DNA from 4 places in the Metabacillus mesotrionivorans genome. Region 2 is predicted to be linked to each of the others. Evidence: riboswitches for the same ligand, from Rfam matches in the RefSeq annotation. Region 2 holds a riboswitch; each other region holds the start of a gene.
The links. Region 2 has a riboswitch for S-adenosylmethionine ahead of ACTSEZ_RS11330 (methionine ABC transporter ATP-binding protein). Riboswitches for the same ligand answer to the same signal wherever they lie in the genome.
Positions count from the first base shown of each region.

Region 1: another riboswitch for S-adenosylmethionine. It lies ahead of mtnK (S-methyl-5-thioribose kinase); the one in region 2 lies ahead of ACTSEZ_RS11330 (methionine ABC transporter ATP-binding protein).
Region 3: another riboswitch for S-adenosylmethionine. It lies ahead of ACTSEZ_RS04630 (YezD family protein); the one in region 2 lies ahead of ACTSEZ_RS11330 (methionine ABC transporter ATP-binding protein).
Region 4: another riboswitch for S-adenosylmethionine. It lies ahead of ACTSEZ_RS19385 (Na+/H+ antiporter NhaC family protein); the one in region 2 lies ahead of ACTSEZ_RS11330 (methionine ABC transporter ATP-binding protein).

Region 1 is NZ_JBQMFF010000001.1:594,768-599,025, forward strand. Features, by position in the region: gene ACTSEZ_RS02975 (DUF2087 domain-containing protein) at 1-59, shown strand, start outside; gene ACTSEZ_RS02980 (GNAT family N-acetyltransferase) at 71-544, shown strand; gene mtnA (S-methyl-5-thioribose-1-phosphate isomerase) at 557-1,618, opposite strand; gene mtnK (S-methyl-5-thioribose kinase) at 1,631-2,815, opposite strand; SAM riboswitch class I at 2,946-3,103, opposite strand; gene ACTSEZ_RS02995 (carbon-nitrogen family hydrolase) at 3,201-3,989, opposite strand; gene ACTSEZ_RS03000 (pyridoxal phosphate-dependent aminotransferase) at 4,091-4,258, shown strand, end outside.
Region 2 is NZ_JBQMFF010000003.1:272,719-276,976, reverse strand. Features, by position in the region: gene ACTSEZ_RS11335 (DUF4395 domain-containing protein) at 95-517, shown strand; SAM riboswitch class I at 583-688, shown strand; SAM riboswitch class I at 775-879, shown strand; gene ACTSEZ_RS11330 (methionine ABC transporter ATP-binding protein) at 965-1,996, shown strand; gene ACTSEZ_RS11325 (methionine ABC transporter permease) at 1,986-2,636, shown strand; gene ACTSEZ_RS11320 (MetQ/NlpA family ABC transporter substrate-binding protein) at 2,649-3,479, shown strand; gene ACTSEZ_RS11315 (M20 family metallopeptidase) at 3,499-4,258, shown strand, end outside.
Region 3 is NZ_JBQMFF010000001.1:917,600-921,857, forward strand. Features, by position in the region: gene pyrF (orotidine-5'-phosphate decarboxylase) at 1-599, shown strand, start outside; gene pyrE (orotate phosphoribosyltransferase) at 596-1,228, shown strand; gene ACTSEZ_RS04625 (hypothetical protein) at 1,263-1,523, opposite strand; SAM riboswitch class I at 1,695-1,800, shown strand; gene ACTSEZ_RS04630 (YezD family protein) at 1,865-2,008, shown strand; gene ACTSEZ_RS04635 (phosphoadenylyl-sulfate reductase) at 2,112-2,813, shown strand; gene cysP (sulfate permease) at 2,868-3,890, shown strand; gene sat (sulfate adenylyltransferase) at 3,933-4,258, shown strand, end outside.
Region 4 is NZ_JBQMFF010000011.1:28,705-32,962, forward strand. Features, by position in the region: gene ACTSEZ_RS19365 (DUF3889 domain-containing protein) at 1-50, opposite strand, end outside; gene ACTSEZ_RS19370 (GNAT family N-acetyltransferase) at 100-972, opposite strand; gene ACTSEZ_RS19375 (TetR/AcrR family transcriptional regulator) at 969-1,595, opposite strand; gene ACTSEZ_RS19380 (SMI1/KNR4 family protein) at 1,849-2,340, shown strand; SAM riboswitch class I at 2,538-2,645, shown strand; gene ACTSEZ_RS19385 (Na+/H+ antiporter NhaC family protein) at 2,765-4,075, shown strand.

The sequences.
Region 1 (4,258 bases), on a different contig from region 2:
ACCGCGAGAACAGCATCTATGAACTGAACCCCAAAGAGCTGTGGGCAAAAATTGAATAGGGGGGGTTTGTATGCTGACGTTTGTACCGGTGCAAAATGAACATCTTCTTGATGCAGAACTCTGTATCATGAACTCGAATCCTGCTTATAATTTGATTTCTGAAGACAGGGAAATGCTTAACAAGCAGGACATAGCAGAAGACAGGGAGGAAGGAAAAGCAGTCAGTGCCAAACGATTTTTAATCATGGACGGCGATGTTCCTGCAGGCATTTTTGAATATTGCCCGCTTAATCCGAGTGATAAAAAACCATGGATCGGCTTGTTTATTCTTCACCGTTCCTGCCAAGGAAAAGGATATGCCGCTGCAGTATATGAGACAGCAGAAAAGCTGCTTCAGCAAGACGGGTTTACCGAAATGAGGCTTGGAGTCCTGACAGAAAATGAGCGGGGCAGGAAGTTTTGGATGAAGATGGGGTATTCTGCTTTTAAAGAGGGAGTGTACAAAGGAAAGCCCATCATCCACTTCGCAAAACAAATCAAGTAGAGCCGGATGGCTCTACTTTTTGACTTTTTGAAAGAGGCTTTCTATTTCCAGCAGGTAGTCTCCGGATAAAACACCTTCCTCTGTAATAATGCCTGTGATCAATTCGTGAGGCGTTACATCAAATGCCGGATTAAAGACATGCACTCCTTCAGGTGCAACACGGCAGCCCGCTATATGAGTGATTTCTTCCGCATCACGTTCTTCTATTGGGATGTCATCCCCGCTCCCTGTCTCAGGATCAAACGTCGAAAGAGGCGCAGCTACATAAAACGGAATCTGGAAAGCATGTGCAAGAAGGGCAAGGCCGTATGTGCCGATTTTATTGGCTGTATCTCCATTTGCAGCAATCCGGTCAGCTCCGACAATGATGGCTGAAATCTGTTTTGTGCGGATCGTATGGGCAGCCATACTGTCTGTTATGAGCGTTACATCAACGCCTGCCTGCATTAGCTCCCATGTTGTCAGTCTTGATCCCTGCAGTACGGGACGTGTTTCACAGGCGTATACACTCAATGGGATTCCTCTTTCTTTTGCGAGATAAAAAGGCGATAGGGCCGTTCCGTATCTTGCTGTCGCAATAGAGCCTGCATTGCATATGGTCATAACAGCGTCACCTGCACTAAAAAGAGGCAGGGCATGTTCGCCGATTTTCCTGCACGTTTCTTCATCTTCAACTTGAATTTGAATCGCTTCATGCAGCAGAACTGTTTTTGCTTCTTCTGTGGACCGGGCATGCTGCACACTGTTTTTCAAGCGGCTGAGAGCCCAGAAAAGGTTGACGGCAGTCGGTCTTGAACTGGCAAGATAATCATGGTCGCGGGAAAGCCATTTTTGAAATTCCGAAATATCATCTGTTTCATATTTTTTTGCCGCGAGCGCGAGCCCGAAAGCAGCTGCAATGCCGATTGCAGGGGCTCCGCGCACTTTAAGGGTTTTGATGGCATCCCAGACCTCCTCAATCGTTTCGAGGTGCAGGTATTCACTCACAGCAGGCAGTTTCTGCTGATCAAGAAGGCGGATATAGAATTCTTTCCATTCGACAGAACGGGGTATGATGGATTGCTGATATGTCATGATGAATGCTCCTTATCTGACAGGTACTTGTTTGAAATAGTCTGCAATTTGTGCAGGTGTTTTGATGCTGCCGCGGTTCTTAACGAGTTTTTTTCCAAGTTCAAGCGCGCGGATTTTCGCTTCAATCTTTCTGTCATGCGGCTCTACCAAATCAAGGTCTGCAACGTGCGCAAGCCCGATTGTCCTTCTGATAATTTCCACACCGGCAAAGCCAACCGCATCTTCAAACGTTTTTTCCAGGATGAAGGAAAGATAGCCGTCGACTTCTGTGTAAACCTCAAGGCCGTCTTTCTCCCATGCTTTAGAAAACTCCCCGGCAAATACAGTCCAGGCCGTTTCAATATGATCCAGGAGGACCTGCTGTTTTGCTTCCTCACGCGAAATGGCATTCATCAATAAATTTGCCGTGAAATGCCCGTAGTCAAAACCAATTGGTCCATAATAAGCAAATTCGGGATCAATGACTTTTGTTGTTTCATCATCTGCAAAAATACTTCCTGTATGAAGATCTCCGTGAACAAGGGTCTCGGCTTCTGTTAAAAATTTATGCTTCAGCTTGGCAACTTCAAGCTTTAGTTCCGTGTCGTTCCAAATGGCTTCTGCTGCAGGTCTCAGTTCATCTTCAAAACTGTTTGATTCCACATCAAAAAAGGGATCTGTAAAAACGAAATCTTCCGTTATTTTGCAGAGCTCAGGGTTTGAAAACTGCTTTACCAGCTGCTTTTTTGTCTGCGGATTTAAAGCGAAATCCGAGCTGTAGAAAAGGGTTTTTCCAAGAAATTCACCAATGTGGCGCCCGAGAAGAGGGAAGTCTTTGCCTTCGATCAACCCAGCGCGTGCAATCTGAAGATGGGATAGGTCCTCCATGGCTGTTATGGCAAGTGTTTCATCTGAGTAATAGATCTTCGGCACGTATTCTCCTGCCGTATCAGCCTGCTTGAGCATGGCGCTGCTTTCAATTCTTGCGCGGTCAAGCGTAAGCGGCCAGCTCTCGCCAATAACCTTTGCATATGGAAGAGCCTGTTTAATGATCAGACCTTTATTTGATTGGTCGGTTATGCGGAAAACGAGATTTAAGTTGCCGTCTCCTATTTCCGTGCATGAAAGCACACTTTTTTCCTCAAATAATCCAAGCCTGAGGGCAAGAGTGACGGCAGCGCTTTCTGTTAATGGTTGATATGATTGATAGTTTGACATGGGTTTTTCCTCCGGTTTCATATGGACTTTTACTGCCAGCAGCAGGAACATGTCGTCTGAGAAAGAGGCTGTGCACATGTAAAAAAGCCTCTTTCACAGGGAAAGAGGCTTGAAGGCGCAGGCTTCGCACCTCTTATCTGCCAGAAAGATGTCTTTCTGCTGGAATTAGCACCGTGCCTTGTGGAAGATGTCTTCCGGCGCAAAAAGCTGCGCCCCATTTCGCAATGGTTTTACGGTCGGTTGCTGGGCATCATAGGGCCAAATCCCTCCGCCTGCTCTTGATAAGAGATTCTATTAGGTTTTGTTTTCGAATAATTCACAATTAATCACTTGTTCTGAATGTTAACAGGTTTAAAAGAAATATGTCAATGCTTTTTTTAGAAAGTTACAAATAAAAATGCGGAAGTCTGTCTTCAAAAACGGGAATTTGTTTACGGATTTCTTTTACCTTTTCCAGGTCGATTTCTGCTGTAAGGACGGCTTCCTCTGTTCCTGCTTCAGCAAGAATTTCTCCCCATGGATCAATGATCATAGAATGGCCGGCAAAGACGTTTGCAGGATCGCTGCCCGCCCGGTTGCAAGCAACAACGTAGCACTGATTTTCAATTGCGCGGCTGAGCAGCATGGTTTTCCAGTGATTAAGTCTCGGAAGCGGCCACTCCGCAACAACGAACAGGATTTCAGCTCCATTAACCGTATGAGCGCGGATCCATTCAGGAAAACGGATGTCATAGCAAATGACTCCGGCACTTTGAATTCCTTCAAGCTTAAAAAGTCCTTTTTCTGTGCCGCCGTTAAGATACAAGTGTTCATCCATCAGTTTGAAAAGGTGCAGTTTGCTGTATTCGTGCAGGAGTTCACCCTGGGTGTTAAACACATACATGGTGTTTGTTACTCCTGCTTCTGTTCTTTTAGCTACAGACCCTGCTATGATATTAACCGAGCAGTTTTTTGAAAGGCCGCTCATCAGGGAAAGGGTGCGTTTTCCTTCTTCATCTGCCAGCACATCAAGACGTGTCAGGTCATATCCGGTCGTCCATAATTCCGGCAGGACAATAACATCAGGATTGTCGCTGAGCATGATGGATTTTATCTTTTTTTCCGCTGCTGCAATGTTTTCTTCCGGTTTTCCGAATGCAATGTCTGTCTGCAGGCAGGCGATTTTAAGTTTCATATACGTCATCTCCGCTAAAAAATATTTTCCTTTACAAGCTGACTATAACAATATATGATTTTTGACTAGAATTTCAAGAATTTTCACAAGAAGGTGCAAAGATGAAAAAGTTTGAGCAATCAACGCTATTGAATAATCTTCCGAAACAATTTTTTGCAAGTCTCGTTGCAAAAGTAAATGCGAGTATTGAGGCCGGGCATGATGTCATTAATCTTGGCCAGGGGAATCCCGATCAGCCGACGCCGCCTCATATTGTAAAAGCTCTGCAG
Region 2 (4,258 bases):
AGAGCTGTCAATCACTTCCTAAAGCAATCCTCTTCACAAAGCAGGCTGACTGGAGTAAAATACACATATTCCAATCAGACAGGTGGGTTTTAGTATGAAAACCATTCCAAAACCTCTAGTGTTAGTCAATCAATGGGTGATTGTGCTATCCGCTGCAGCATTCTGGATCAGCGGCATGGGCGTTTTTTTACTGGTGCCTCTTACGGCCGGAATCATGGGACTGCTATTTAAAGTTAACCCGATTATGAAAGCTGCCGGCACCTTTTTGAAAAAAGAGCCTTCAGCCTATATACAGGAAGATTTTGATCAGCAGCAGTTTAATCAGATGATAGCAGTGATCTGCCTAAGCCTTGGGTTTGCCGGATACATGCTTGACTGGACGGTACTTGCCTATGCGGCGACTATTATGGTTGCCATTGCTGCCTTTGCAGCGATTCTCGGTTTTTGCATCGGCTGCTTTATCCGTTTTCAGTGGCAGCAGTTTAAATACCGCAGACTTTCTAAACAGTCCAACTGATTTTTTAAAAAAGTGTTGACTTTCAGATAATACCGGAGTAAAGTAAGACACATCGAAAATATAGCTTCTTATCACGAGAGGTGGAGGGATATGGCCCTTTGAAACCTCGGCAGCGGACTCATTATGAGAACTGTGCCAACTCCAGCAGGCGTGCAGCCTGAGAGATGAGAAGAGCGAACGGTCTTTTTTTGCAGATCCAGCCTCTTCCTGTCTTTCAGGGAGAGGTTTTTATTTTTCTTTAAAATTTAATAACGATTTTCTTATCCAGAGAAGCGGAGGGACTGGCCCCATGATGCTTCGGCAGCGGACTTTTGAAAAAGTACTGTGCCAATTCCAGCAGGCAATTGCCTGGGAGATGAGAAGAGAACCGGTGATTCGTTATGCCATGCCCTCTTCTTGTCGGATAGAAGAGGGTTTTTTATTGCTAAAAATAAGGAGGTTACATAGATGATTGAATTTAAAGGCGTCACAAAGGTATACGGCAGCGGCGGCAATGAAGTGAAAGCTCTCGACGGCATTGATCTGGAAGTGAAAAAAGGGGAAATATGCGGAGTTATCGGATTCAGCGGAGCGGGCAAAAGCACGCTGATCCGCACGGTGAACCTGCTCGAGCGTCCAACAGCAGGACAGATCATTGTTGATGGACTTGACTTAACGGCTCTTTCCAAAAAGGATGTGCGCGGAGTTAAACGGAAAATCGGCATGGTGTTTCAGCATTTCAATCTGTTGAACTCAAAAACGGTCTATGCAAATGTGGCCATTCCGCTCCTGCTCTCAAATGTCCCCCAGAAAGTCATTAAGGAGCGGGTTGCCGAGCTTCTCTCGTTTGTAGGACTTGAGGACAAAGCGAATCAGTACCCTGATCAGTTGTCAGGCGGCCAGAAACAGCGCGTCGGAATCGCAAGAGCACTTGCTACACAGCCATCCATTTTATTGTGCGATGAAGCTACCTCAGCGCTTGATCCTCAGACAACAGCTTCGATTCTGAAGCTTTTGAAAAAAATCAACGAGGAATACAACATTACCATTCTCATGATCACACATGAAATGTCGGTCATCCGGGAGGTTTGCGATACAGTGGCCGTGATTGAGGGAGGAAAAATCATTGAATCAGGTTCTGTGTTTGACGTTTTCTCAAATCCGAAAACAAAGACCGCTTCAAACTTTGTCAGCTCTGTTCTGAATGATTCTATTCCTGAATCGGTCCTGAAGCTTGTTAAGGAAGAAAACAGCCAGGGACAGATTTTTAAAATTAATTTTGTCGGCAAATCCTCAGGGCAGCCGCTCCTTTCGCAGATTGCCAAGAGATTTGACCTCCATATCAACGTCCTGTTCGGCAACATTACGGAGCTTCAGGGAATTCCGTTTGGACACTTAATCGTTGAACTTCAGGGAACGGAAAGTGAAATAAAAAGAGCGCTTCTGGTAATGAACCAGGAGAACGTAACAGTGAAAGAGGTGAATGCACATGCTAGTTGATTCTCAGCAAATCATTGATGCTTTAGTTGAAACACTCGCCATGACCGGTTTTTCTTTACTTTTCTCAACGTTAATTGGGCTTCCGCTCGGGGTGCTGCTGGTCATTACCAGGAAAGGACACTTATGGGAAAATGCCATTATATTTAACATTTTGAATGGAGTTGTGAACATCTTCCGCTCTGTGCCGTTCATCATTTTGATGGTGGCGATTGTTCCGCTGACGAGACTGATTGTCGGAACGTCGATCGGAACAGCTGCAGCTGTTGTGCCGCTTGTCTTCTACGCAGGTCCTTATATTGCCAGATTAATAGAGAACTCGCTGCTTGAAGTTGACCCGGGAGTCATTGAAGCGGCAGAAGCAATGGGGGCAACGCCAAGCCAGATTATCTTTAAATTTATTGTGCCGGAAGCATTAAGCTCACTTGTTTTGAGTCTTACGATTGCGACAGTCGGACTTGTCGGTGCATCTGCGATGGCAGGGGCTGTCGGCGGAGGCGGGCTTGGAGACCTTGCCATTACATACGGCTACCAGCGCTTTGACACGGTTGTCATGATCATTACAGTGGCCATTCTTGTTGTCCTCGTTCAGGGACTGCAGACCTCAGGAAACATTTTATCGAAAAAAATCAGAAGACGATAGGAGAGAACAATGATGAAAAAATGGATTATTTTAACACTGATTGCAGCACTAGCCGCTTTTGCTGCAGGATGCGGAAATAAAACAGCAAGCGGAAAAGAAGAGGTGGATGTAAAAATCGGTGTCAGCGGATCTGATAACCGAATATGGGATTTTGTTGCCAAGAAGGCAGAAAAAGAAGGCATCAACATTGAGATTGTCAGATTTTCAGATTATGTGCAGCCGAACCTGGCACTTTCAGAAGGCGAGCTAGATGCCAACGCGTTTCAAACGATTTCTTACTTTAATGCCTTCAAAAAAGAACATAATCTTGACCTGACTCCAATCGGAACAACGGTCATCGCACCTCTAGGCCTCTACTCGGATAAATACAAATCTGTTGAAGACATTCCGGAAGGCGGAAAAATTGCTGTTCCGAATGAAGCGACTAACATGGGAAGAGCGTTCCTCCTTCTTCAGGCAGCAGGCTTAATTGAACTTCCTGAAGACTTTGACGGCAACGGATCTCTTGATAAAATCGTCAAAAATCCGAAGAACCTTGAAATCGTGCCTGTCGTCGCAGGCCAGACACCGCGTGTCCTTCCCGATGTAGCAGGTTCTATCATCAACAACGGAATTGCCGTTGATGCAGGATTTAATCCGATTAAAGATTCTATTTTCCATGAAGATGACACAGCCACACCATATATCAACATTATCGCAGCACGCACGGAAGACAAAGACCGCAAAGAACTGAAACGCATCGTTGAGCTTTACCAGGAGGAAGACACGGCTGACTTTATCAAAAAAGAATATGACGGAGCCACGATTCCTACATTTGTCCCTCTAAGTGAAATTGGAGAATAACCATTGAGGAGGAAAGAGCATGAGCACAGCAGCTGTTACGCTTAAAGAGCAAATCATTGATGAAATAGAATCAAGAAAGGCAGAGTATCTGAAGATCAGCCATTCGATTCATGAAAAACCTGAAATCGGCAATGAGGAATACTTTGCTTCAAAGCTCCTTTCCGACTTGCTTGAGGCAGAAGGATTTACAGTTGAACGCGGAGTGGCAGGACATGAGACGGCGTTTCTGGCCCGGAAAAAATCGACATTAAAAAGTGGTGCATCTGTTGCGTTTCTGGCAGAATACGATGCGCTTCCGGGACTTGGCCATGCATGCGGCCACAACATCATCGGCACCGCAAGTACAGCAGCAGCGATTGCCCTCGGCAGACAGATTGATGAAATTGGCGGAGAAGTAGTCGTTTTGGGAACACCAGCAGAAGAAGGCGGCCCGAACGGCAGTGCGAAGGGAAGCTTTGTAAAGCACGGGCTGCTTGAAGGCATCGATGCGGCCCTAATGGTGCACCCGTCGAACGCTACGAGAATAACGGGGAACTCCCTTGCAGTGGATCCGCTCGATTTTGAATTCATCGGAAAGCCGGCGCATGCTGCAGCTGCTCCTCATCAGGGAATCAATGCCCTGGATGCAGTCATTCAGCTTTTCAACAGCATCAATGCCCTTCGCCAGCATGTAACGGACGATGTGAAAATTCACGGAATCATCACGCACGGAGGCGATGCCCCGAATATCGTCCCGCACTATGCGAAAGCACGATTCTACATCCGCGCGGCAACAAGAA
Region 3 (4,258 bases), on a different contig from region 2:
GGGAAGGTCCTGCGGTCATAGATCATCTGAAATCAGGCGGTCATGAGATTTTCCTTGATCTTAAGCTCCATGATATTCCCGAAACCGTGAAAAAAGCGATGAGGGGTCTTGCAGGACTCGGAGTCAATCTCGTCAATGTGCATGCGGCCGGCGGCAGTGCCATGATGGAATCTGCAATGGAAGGTCTTGAGGCCGGAACACCTGCAGGCTCCAAGCGTCCCGCCTGCATTGCTGTCACTCAGCTGACAAGCACGTCGGCAGAGATGCTGAAGAACGAATTGTTGATCAGCACTAGCCTTGATGACACGGTATTAAGCTACGCTAAGCTTGCTGCAAAAAGCGGCCTTGACGGTATTGTGTGCTCTTCTCTTGAGGTGCCCCGCATCTACAGCGAGCTTCCCCGCTCGTTTATGACAGTAACACCCGGAATACGCATGAGCGGTGATGCAGTAAATGACCAGGTCAGGGTGGCTACTCCTGAAAAAGCGAGAGAGCTCGGGTCAACTGCCATTGTGGCAGGACGGAGCATCACCAAAGCACCGGATCCGCTTGCCGCCTATACACAAATGAAAAACGCCTGGGAGGGACTGCCTGTATGAACCATCAAATTGCCGAACAACTGCTGACAATCGAAGCTGTATACCTTAGCCCTAATGATCCGTTTACATGGTCAAGCGGGCTCAAATCACCGATCTACTGCGATAACCGCCTGACGCTCTCTTATCCGGAGGTAAGAAAAAACATTGCAGAAGGTCTGTCCGCTCTGATCAGAGAGCATTACCCTCAAGCTGAAATGATTGCAGGCACGGCTACTGCAGGAATTCCTCATGCTGCATGGGTAAGCGATCTGTTGAATCTGCCGATGTCTTATGTGAGAAGCAAGCCGAAAGGGCACGGAAAGGGAAATCAGATTGAAGGGAAGGTCCGCGAAGGCCAGAAAGTGGTTGTAGTGGAGGATTTGATTTCAACCGGGGGAAGCGTGATTACAGCCGTCAGAGCGCTTAGAGAAGCCGGCTGTGAAGTCATCGGCGCTGTCTCCATTTTCACATACGAACTTCAAAAAGGGACAGAGATGCTTGAGGAAGAAGGAATCCATTCAGTTTCATTGACGGACTATTCTTCTCTTATTGAAACAGCTCTGAAGAAAGGTTCCATTCAAACAGAAGATTTAGCCAAGCTGAAGAAATGGCGTGAAAATCCATCTTCCGAAGAATGGCTGAGCGTATAAATAAAAAAGGCATCAGGAGCAGCTGATGCCTTTTTTATTTCCATATCAGCATGCTGCCGGAAAAACACAGTATGCTGATCAGCAAACAGCCAATTCTGAATCCTTTTTGCTGCCATGGCGCAGGCAGCAGTTTCCCGCTGAGTTGAAATCCCGCAAAACCGATCATCCCGAAGCCTTTCATCACTCCGCGTTCCTCTTTCATTTTTTCAAAAATGGCTGGGTCATCAAACTCCATTGCCGCATAAGCTAATGAAAATCCGCCTAAAGCATAAAAAACGGCAGCTGCACTTAACAAAATAAAAATAACTCTCACCTCTCGGAACGAACTTTACTACACCTTATTCAAACCCTGTTAATCTAGCACTTTTTTATAATTAGCTCTAAAAAAAGAGAGGTTTTTAATTCCGATAGCAAAACTATGATTGACATAGTCTGCAATTGTGATAAAATTTAGAAAAATATAATAAACTTATCCAGAGAGGCGGAGGGAACTGGCCCGGTGAAGCCCGGCAACCTGCATGCGTGCAAGGTGCTACATCCAGCAAAATGAAACCCATTTTGGAAGATAAGGTTGATGCCTGAACAGTCTTTCAAACCGGAAGGCTTTTTTTAATGGGTAAGAAACGGGGGACCACTGTGGGTACTGATCAGCAACTTGACGCGGTCATCGACAGGCTGAAGGAAATGCTTAAAACTATGAGCTATGGTTCCGTCACACTGATCGTTCAGGACGGAAAAGTAATTCAGCTTGAAAAAAATGAAAAAATCAGAATGAAATGAGGATGCTGACCGGATAAACCGGAGGCGTTTTAACAAAAGAGGGCTCGTGTCCTAATGTTAAAAGCTTTTTATGCGGGACCTGAAAAGTGAGGAGAAGATCAGCATGCTGACATACAAAACATGGCATGAGCATGAACAGAATTTTGAAACAGACGACGGATACAGCGGAGCATTGAATGTGCTTAAGTGGGCTTACGGGCATTACGGGGAAGAGATTGTTTATGCCTGCAGCTTTGGCATTGAGGGCATTGTTCTCATTGACCTGATTTCAAAAGTAAATCCGGAGGCGGCGATTGTTTTTCTTGATACAGATGTTCATTTCAAGGAAACGTATGAAACCATTGAACGTGTAAAAGAAAAATATCCCAAGCTCCGAATTAAAATGAAAAAACCTGCCCTTACTCTTGCTGAACAGGCTGAACAGCATGGAGATAAGCTGTGGGAGACGAATCCGAATCAATGCTGTGCAATCAGAAAACTTCAGCCGCTGAATGAAACACTCTCTCAGTCAGAAGCGTGGATATCAGGGCTTCGGAGAGAGCAGTCTGAAACCAGGAAACATGTCCAATTTATCAATAAAGACGACAAGTTTCAGTCGGTAAAAGTCTGTCCTCTCATTCACTGGACATGGAAAGATGTCTGGCGCTATGTTCATAAAAATGACCTCCCGTATAATCCGCTCCACGATCAGGGATACCCGAGCATCGGCTGTTTCCACTGTACGCAGCCTGCGTTCAGTGCAGACGATCTGCGCTCAGGCAGATGGAGCGGCCAGGGCAAAACAGAATGCGGCCTGCATGGATAAGGGGGGATTGCCGTGCTTGAACTGGGTGCGCTTGCCATCAGTCTCTTCTTCGCCATGAATATTGGAGCGAGCGGAGCCGCTGCTTCCATGGGAGTAGCTTACGGTTCCGGCGCAGTTCCTAAAGCCAGGCATGCCCTTTTAATATGCGCCGTTGGTGTTTTTGCAGGCGCGTATCTTGGCGGCGGAGAGGTTGTTAAGACAATAAGTGCAGGGATTATTCCGCAGGATATCATTAATGTGAAGATTGTTCTGATCATTATTTTGTCTGCGACAAGCTCGCTGTTTCTTGCAAACCTGCTGGGGATCCCGCTTTCAACAAGCGAGGTGACGGTTGGCGCCGTTGTGGGAGTGGGTATTGCCTATCAGGTACTATTTATAAAATCACTGCTTGTCATCATGATGTTCTGGGTGATCGTTCCCGTTGCAGCTTTCGGAATTGCCTGGCTGTTCGGGAAAGGTCTATATAAAGTTCAGCACAAGCCGTTCTTTAAAGACCGGCCGCTCCTTACAGGCATCCTGATCCTGGCCGGATTTTTCGAGGCTTTCTCAGCCGGAATGAACAATGTGGCAAACGCAGTAGGGCCGCTTGTCGGGGCCGGACTGATTTCGGTGCCGGACGGGACGCTGCTCGGAGGAGCATTTGTTGCTCTTGGCGCGATTTTACTCGGCAAAAAAGTGCTTGAAACAAACGGAAAGAAAATTACCAGATATTCAAAGCCTGAAGGCATTCTGATATCTGGTACAGGAGCGGGACTTGTGATTGCCAGTTCCATTTTCGGACTTCCCGTTCCCCTGACGCAGGTGACCTCCTCAGCTATTATCGGACTTGGAATGGCGAAAAGCGGAAGCGAGATCCTTCAAAAGCACATCGTGAAGAAAATCATCCGGATCTGGATTGTCTCGCCGCTGTTTTCACTTGCCATATCGTATATGCTAGTCAAACTGTTTTTAGAAAAGGATATGTATTCTCTTGTCGTTCTTCTGAGTGTCATGCTGGCAACCCTTGGTACACTGAGCCTGATGAAGGCGATTCGGGATGAAAAGCGTGCCGTGCATGAAGAAGGCGGAGGCATTTAACGGTAAAACCAATTAAAAAGGTCAGTTTAGGAGGAAAAATAAATGAGTTTACAGCCTCATGGCGGAGTATTAGTTGATGTATACAATCCTGATGTCAGCATACAGGAAATCAAACAGGTGATTGAAATTGATGCAATGGCCCTGAGCGATCTGGAATTGATCGGAATCGGAGCCTACAGCCCGCTTACGGGTTTTTTAACAAAAGCGGATTATGATAATGTAGTCAGCAGCATGAGGCTAGCAGACGGCACGGTCTGGAGCATTCCGATCACGCTTCCGGTATCCAGAGAAACAGCAGCGTCGCTGAAGACAGGAGACAAAGCAAAGCTTCAATATGACGGTGTAGTGTACGGTCTGATTGAAATCGA
Region 4 (4,258 bases), on a different contig from region 2:
ACAAGAACAGCCGAAAAACACATAAGCAGAAGAATCAGGATCCGGTTCATGTGCAGCACCCGCTTTCTTTTTCTCATAGGGTCTGCAGAGGACTGAACTTTATGCAGTCATCTCTTTTACCATAAAGACCTGCTCTGCTTTTACGATGAATCCCTCGTCTTCAAGAATGCCGCAGACAGAATGAGATCTCCTGAAATTCACAGCTGTCCTGCTGACGTCAGCTTTATTTGAAAACGCAAACGCTTCGTGCAGCAAGGATTTAAGGACGCCTTCTTTGTTTTCATGCTCAGGATGAGCTTCGCACTGAAACAGGAGAATCCCGGAAAGCTTTCCTTCTTCGTCGTATTTGCGTTTTGAAAGGGCATAGCCAATCGTTTTTCCGTTTTCAACCGCAAGCAGCGCTTCACCGTCACGAATGTTCTGCCACTGCACCTGCCATGGAATCAGTTTGCTGCAAAAAGAGTGCTCCGCTAAATCATGCGGCTTTTTCCAGTGAATATCATGCGGTCCATGGGGCAAATCGAGTGTCAGTGGAGCCGAATAACCAAGGTGAATAAGCTGATCTGCTGTCTGATATCCCATTTTCTCATACAGACTGATCGCCCGTTCATTATGCGAAAGTGCTTCAAGTGTGGCTGTGTGGACTCCTTCTTTTTCATAGATGGACAGGACTTCTTCCATCATCCTTTTCCCGACGCCTTTGCTTCGGTATGCAGGGGCAACTCCGGTGCCGCCGTTCCAGGAGACGGTTTTCCCGTCAATGGACCTGATGCCGTTTAAGATCAGCCCCACGGGTTCTGTGCCGTCAAAAGCCACAATTGACAGCGCAGGAGAAAGATTCTCAAATACAAGTCTGTTCAGAAATGCTTCAAGTGTGAGAGTCATATCAAAATCATAGCCTTCAAACCCCTTGTTCCACGCAATCAGTGCATCATGGAGTGTACATTCGGACAGCCGCTTACATGTGATCATTCTCTCTCCCCTTTTCTTACGTACATAAACACCATTTCTTCAAGTGTCTTCATCTGTTCCCGGAACGGATAATCGTTTCCGATGACAGAATAATGAAGGCAGGTGCCGTCAATTGTTCCCCATACCAATGACGAGATAATAGCGGGGTCCGCATTCGGCCGGAATTCCAACTGATCAATTCCTTCCTGCAAAATCTCTATCAGCAGCGTCCGGTAAACCTCTTCATACCGTGCGGTCATCACCCGTTTCAGCTCTTCATCCCGTCCTGAATGAATCCAAAATTCAAGGTGAACGCCAATCATCCGCTGCCAGTCCGGTGAAAGCTTGATCTCCAGATAGTTTTCGAAGAACTGTCTGAGCTTTTCTTCGGCCGTTTCCTTTTTACGGAAACGTTCTTTTAACCCTGCTATATTCTCTTCTGTCTTCCTTTGCATCAGCTGCAGATAAATGTCTTCCTTGCTTTTGAAATAGTTATAGATGGCTCCTTTGCTCAATCCGGATTCTGCTACAATGTCATCGATGGTGGCCAGCTGAAATCCTTTTTCTCCGAAAGCTTTCAGAGAGCTGTCCAGAATATGCCGCTTCTTTTTCTCCTTATATTCCTCTGATACAATTGGAGCCACATGTAGCCCGCCCTTCCTTTTTATAAAACCGACTATATAGTCCATATTATTCCATACACAGTGAAAAATTCAAACAATTTTGATTATAAATCGAGTAAAAACTGCCATTGGTCTCCATTGGTTGTGCATCACATAAATTCACTGGAAAGAAGAGGAAATAATGATATGATAAATTTATACGCCCTGCCGGAAGGAATGCATCAACAAACTGTTACTCCTTGAGGGAATAAATAGTAACTTTTTGAGGTGGAAAATGATCATAGAGACTTTGGAGTCTTTGAAAGCGAATCTAGATGGAGATGGTAGAATTCGAATTCATTTGAGAGATGGTACGGTAGCAGAAAAGAAATGTTTGTTCTTTAACCCCGCATCATTACAAGAAATGAATGAGTTTAACTTTGTTTTACCGGATGACTATAAGACGTTTTTAACCTTACATAATGGGGTAAGAATTTTCACTGATGATTGGGGGAGCGGCGTTTTTGTCCACAGTTTAAAGGAAACAATACAAGAAACTCTCTCTATTTCTCATCTAATTCCTCAAAAATATTATTGTGTAATGAGATACGCAGATGTTGGATATTTTTTAATAGACGAAGAAAAAGTTGAAATAGGGGAAAAAGATTATTTATTTTTTGAGGACATTGATAATAGCAATCCTCCACAAAACCTTAAAATGACCTTTGAAGAGTTTATAGAAAAACTAATTGAATTTGAAGGTGAATTATTCTGGTTAGTTAAATAAATAGATAAAGGGCCGATACGAAATTGTATTGGCCCTTTTTCTAATTCTGCTTCTGCTTTTAAACACTATATTTACTTTGGGAAATTAACAAAAAACTAAAATAATTTAGAATATAATTCGAGTAAAAACTGCCATTTGACTTTTGCACCGCAACCCCTTAATGTAGTAAAGGTATTTTTTAAAACACACATATTATCTTCTTATTAAGAGAGGCAGAGGGACTGGCCCTGTGATGCCTCGGCAGCGGACTCGCATCCATGAGTGCTGTGCCAATTCCAGCAAGCCATGCGCTTGAAAAATGAGAAGAGCTTATTTCCATTCCGGATATAGGATCTCTTCTTGTTATCAAGAAGAGATCTTTTTTTATGCAGTTTTTATCTGCAGAGAGCGGAACACTATGAATATGAAGAATTGAAAGGTGGTTATTATGGACACAAAAGCTAACGGCTGGGCACTTTTTCCCCTCGTTATTTTCATCGGACTGTTTGTGGGATCGGGCATCATCACAGGAGATTTCTATAAAATGCCGATCCTTGTGGCAATCCTTGTTGCCGCAGCGGCAGCCCTGATCATGAACCGAAAAGAAAGCTTTACATCAAAAGTGGAGAGTTTCTCAAAAGGAGCGGGACACCCTGACTTAATGATCATGGTCTTTATCTTTATTCTTGCGGGTGCTTTTTCGGAAGTGGCAAAAGGAATGGGAGCTGTTGAGTCGACAGTTAACCTGGCACTGTCCTTCCTGCCTCAGAGCCTGCTGATTGCAGGACTGTTCATCATCGGCGCGTTTATCTCGCTTGCGATGGGTACCTCTACAGGAACGATTGCGGCTCTTGCTCCGATTGGAGTCGGAATAAGTACAGAGGCAGACATTTCAGTTGCTCTTGCAATGGGTGCCATTATTGGCGGTGCCATGTTTGGGGATAACTTATCGTTTATCTCGGATACAACCATTGCAGCTGTAAGAACACAGCAAACAGAAATGCGGGACAAATTCAAAGCAAATTTCTTTATCGTGCTTCCCGCAGCCATTATTACGTGCATTGTGCTCGTCGTCATCACACTTGGCGGACAGGCACCCGTTACACCTGAAGCGTACAGCTGGGTAAAAATGCTTCCATACATCGGGGTTCTTGCAGCAGCCCTGCTTGGAGTAAATGTCATTGCTGTGTTAGCAGGAGGCATTATCCTCGGCGGAGTTATTGGAATGGCCGACGGAAGCTACACATTAACAGCATTCCTTCAGAAAATAACAGACGGCATCATGGGAATGGCTGAGCTTGTCATTCTTTCGCTCCTGATTGGCGGTATGGTGGAGCTGATCAAGCGCAATGGCGGCATTCACTTCATTCTTGAAACCATGACAAAGCGCATTTCTTCTAAAAGAGGGGCAGAATTTGCCATCGCCGGCCTTGTCAGCTCAACGAACCTTGCAACGGCAAACAACACAATCTCAATTATTGCAACTGGCCCTCTTGCCAAAGATATGGCAGACAAGTATGAAATTGATAAACGAAAATCAGCAAGTCTTCTCGATATCTTTTCATGCAGCATCCAGGGACTGATCCCATACGGTGCGCAGATGCTTTCAGCGGCTGAATTTGCTTCCATCTCGCCGACAAGCATTCTGCCTTACTCTTTTTATCCGGTACTGATTGCCCTATGCGGTATTATGGCGATTTTAATACAGTTTCCGCGATTTAAAAGAAAAGAAGCGCAAGAAAAAACAGCGTCCTAAATAACACGGTAAATCATATATCAATCAGCATACTAATTTGTATAGAAATTGGTATGCTTTTTTTTGATATTCGCAGGAAAATCCACCTTCCCTTTATTGGTCATCCGACACGTTTCCTGCCACTTTTTCTTTTTTAATCTCCCAAGAAAAAGTAGTTGACACTTAAAACACATTTATGATATT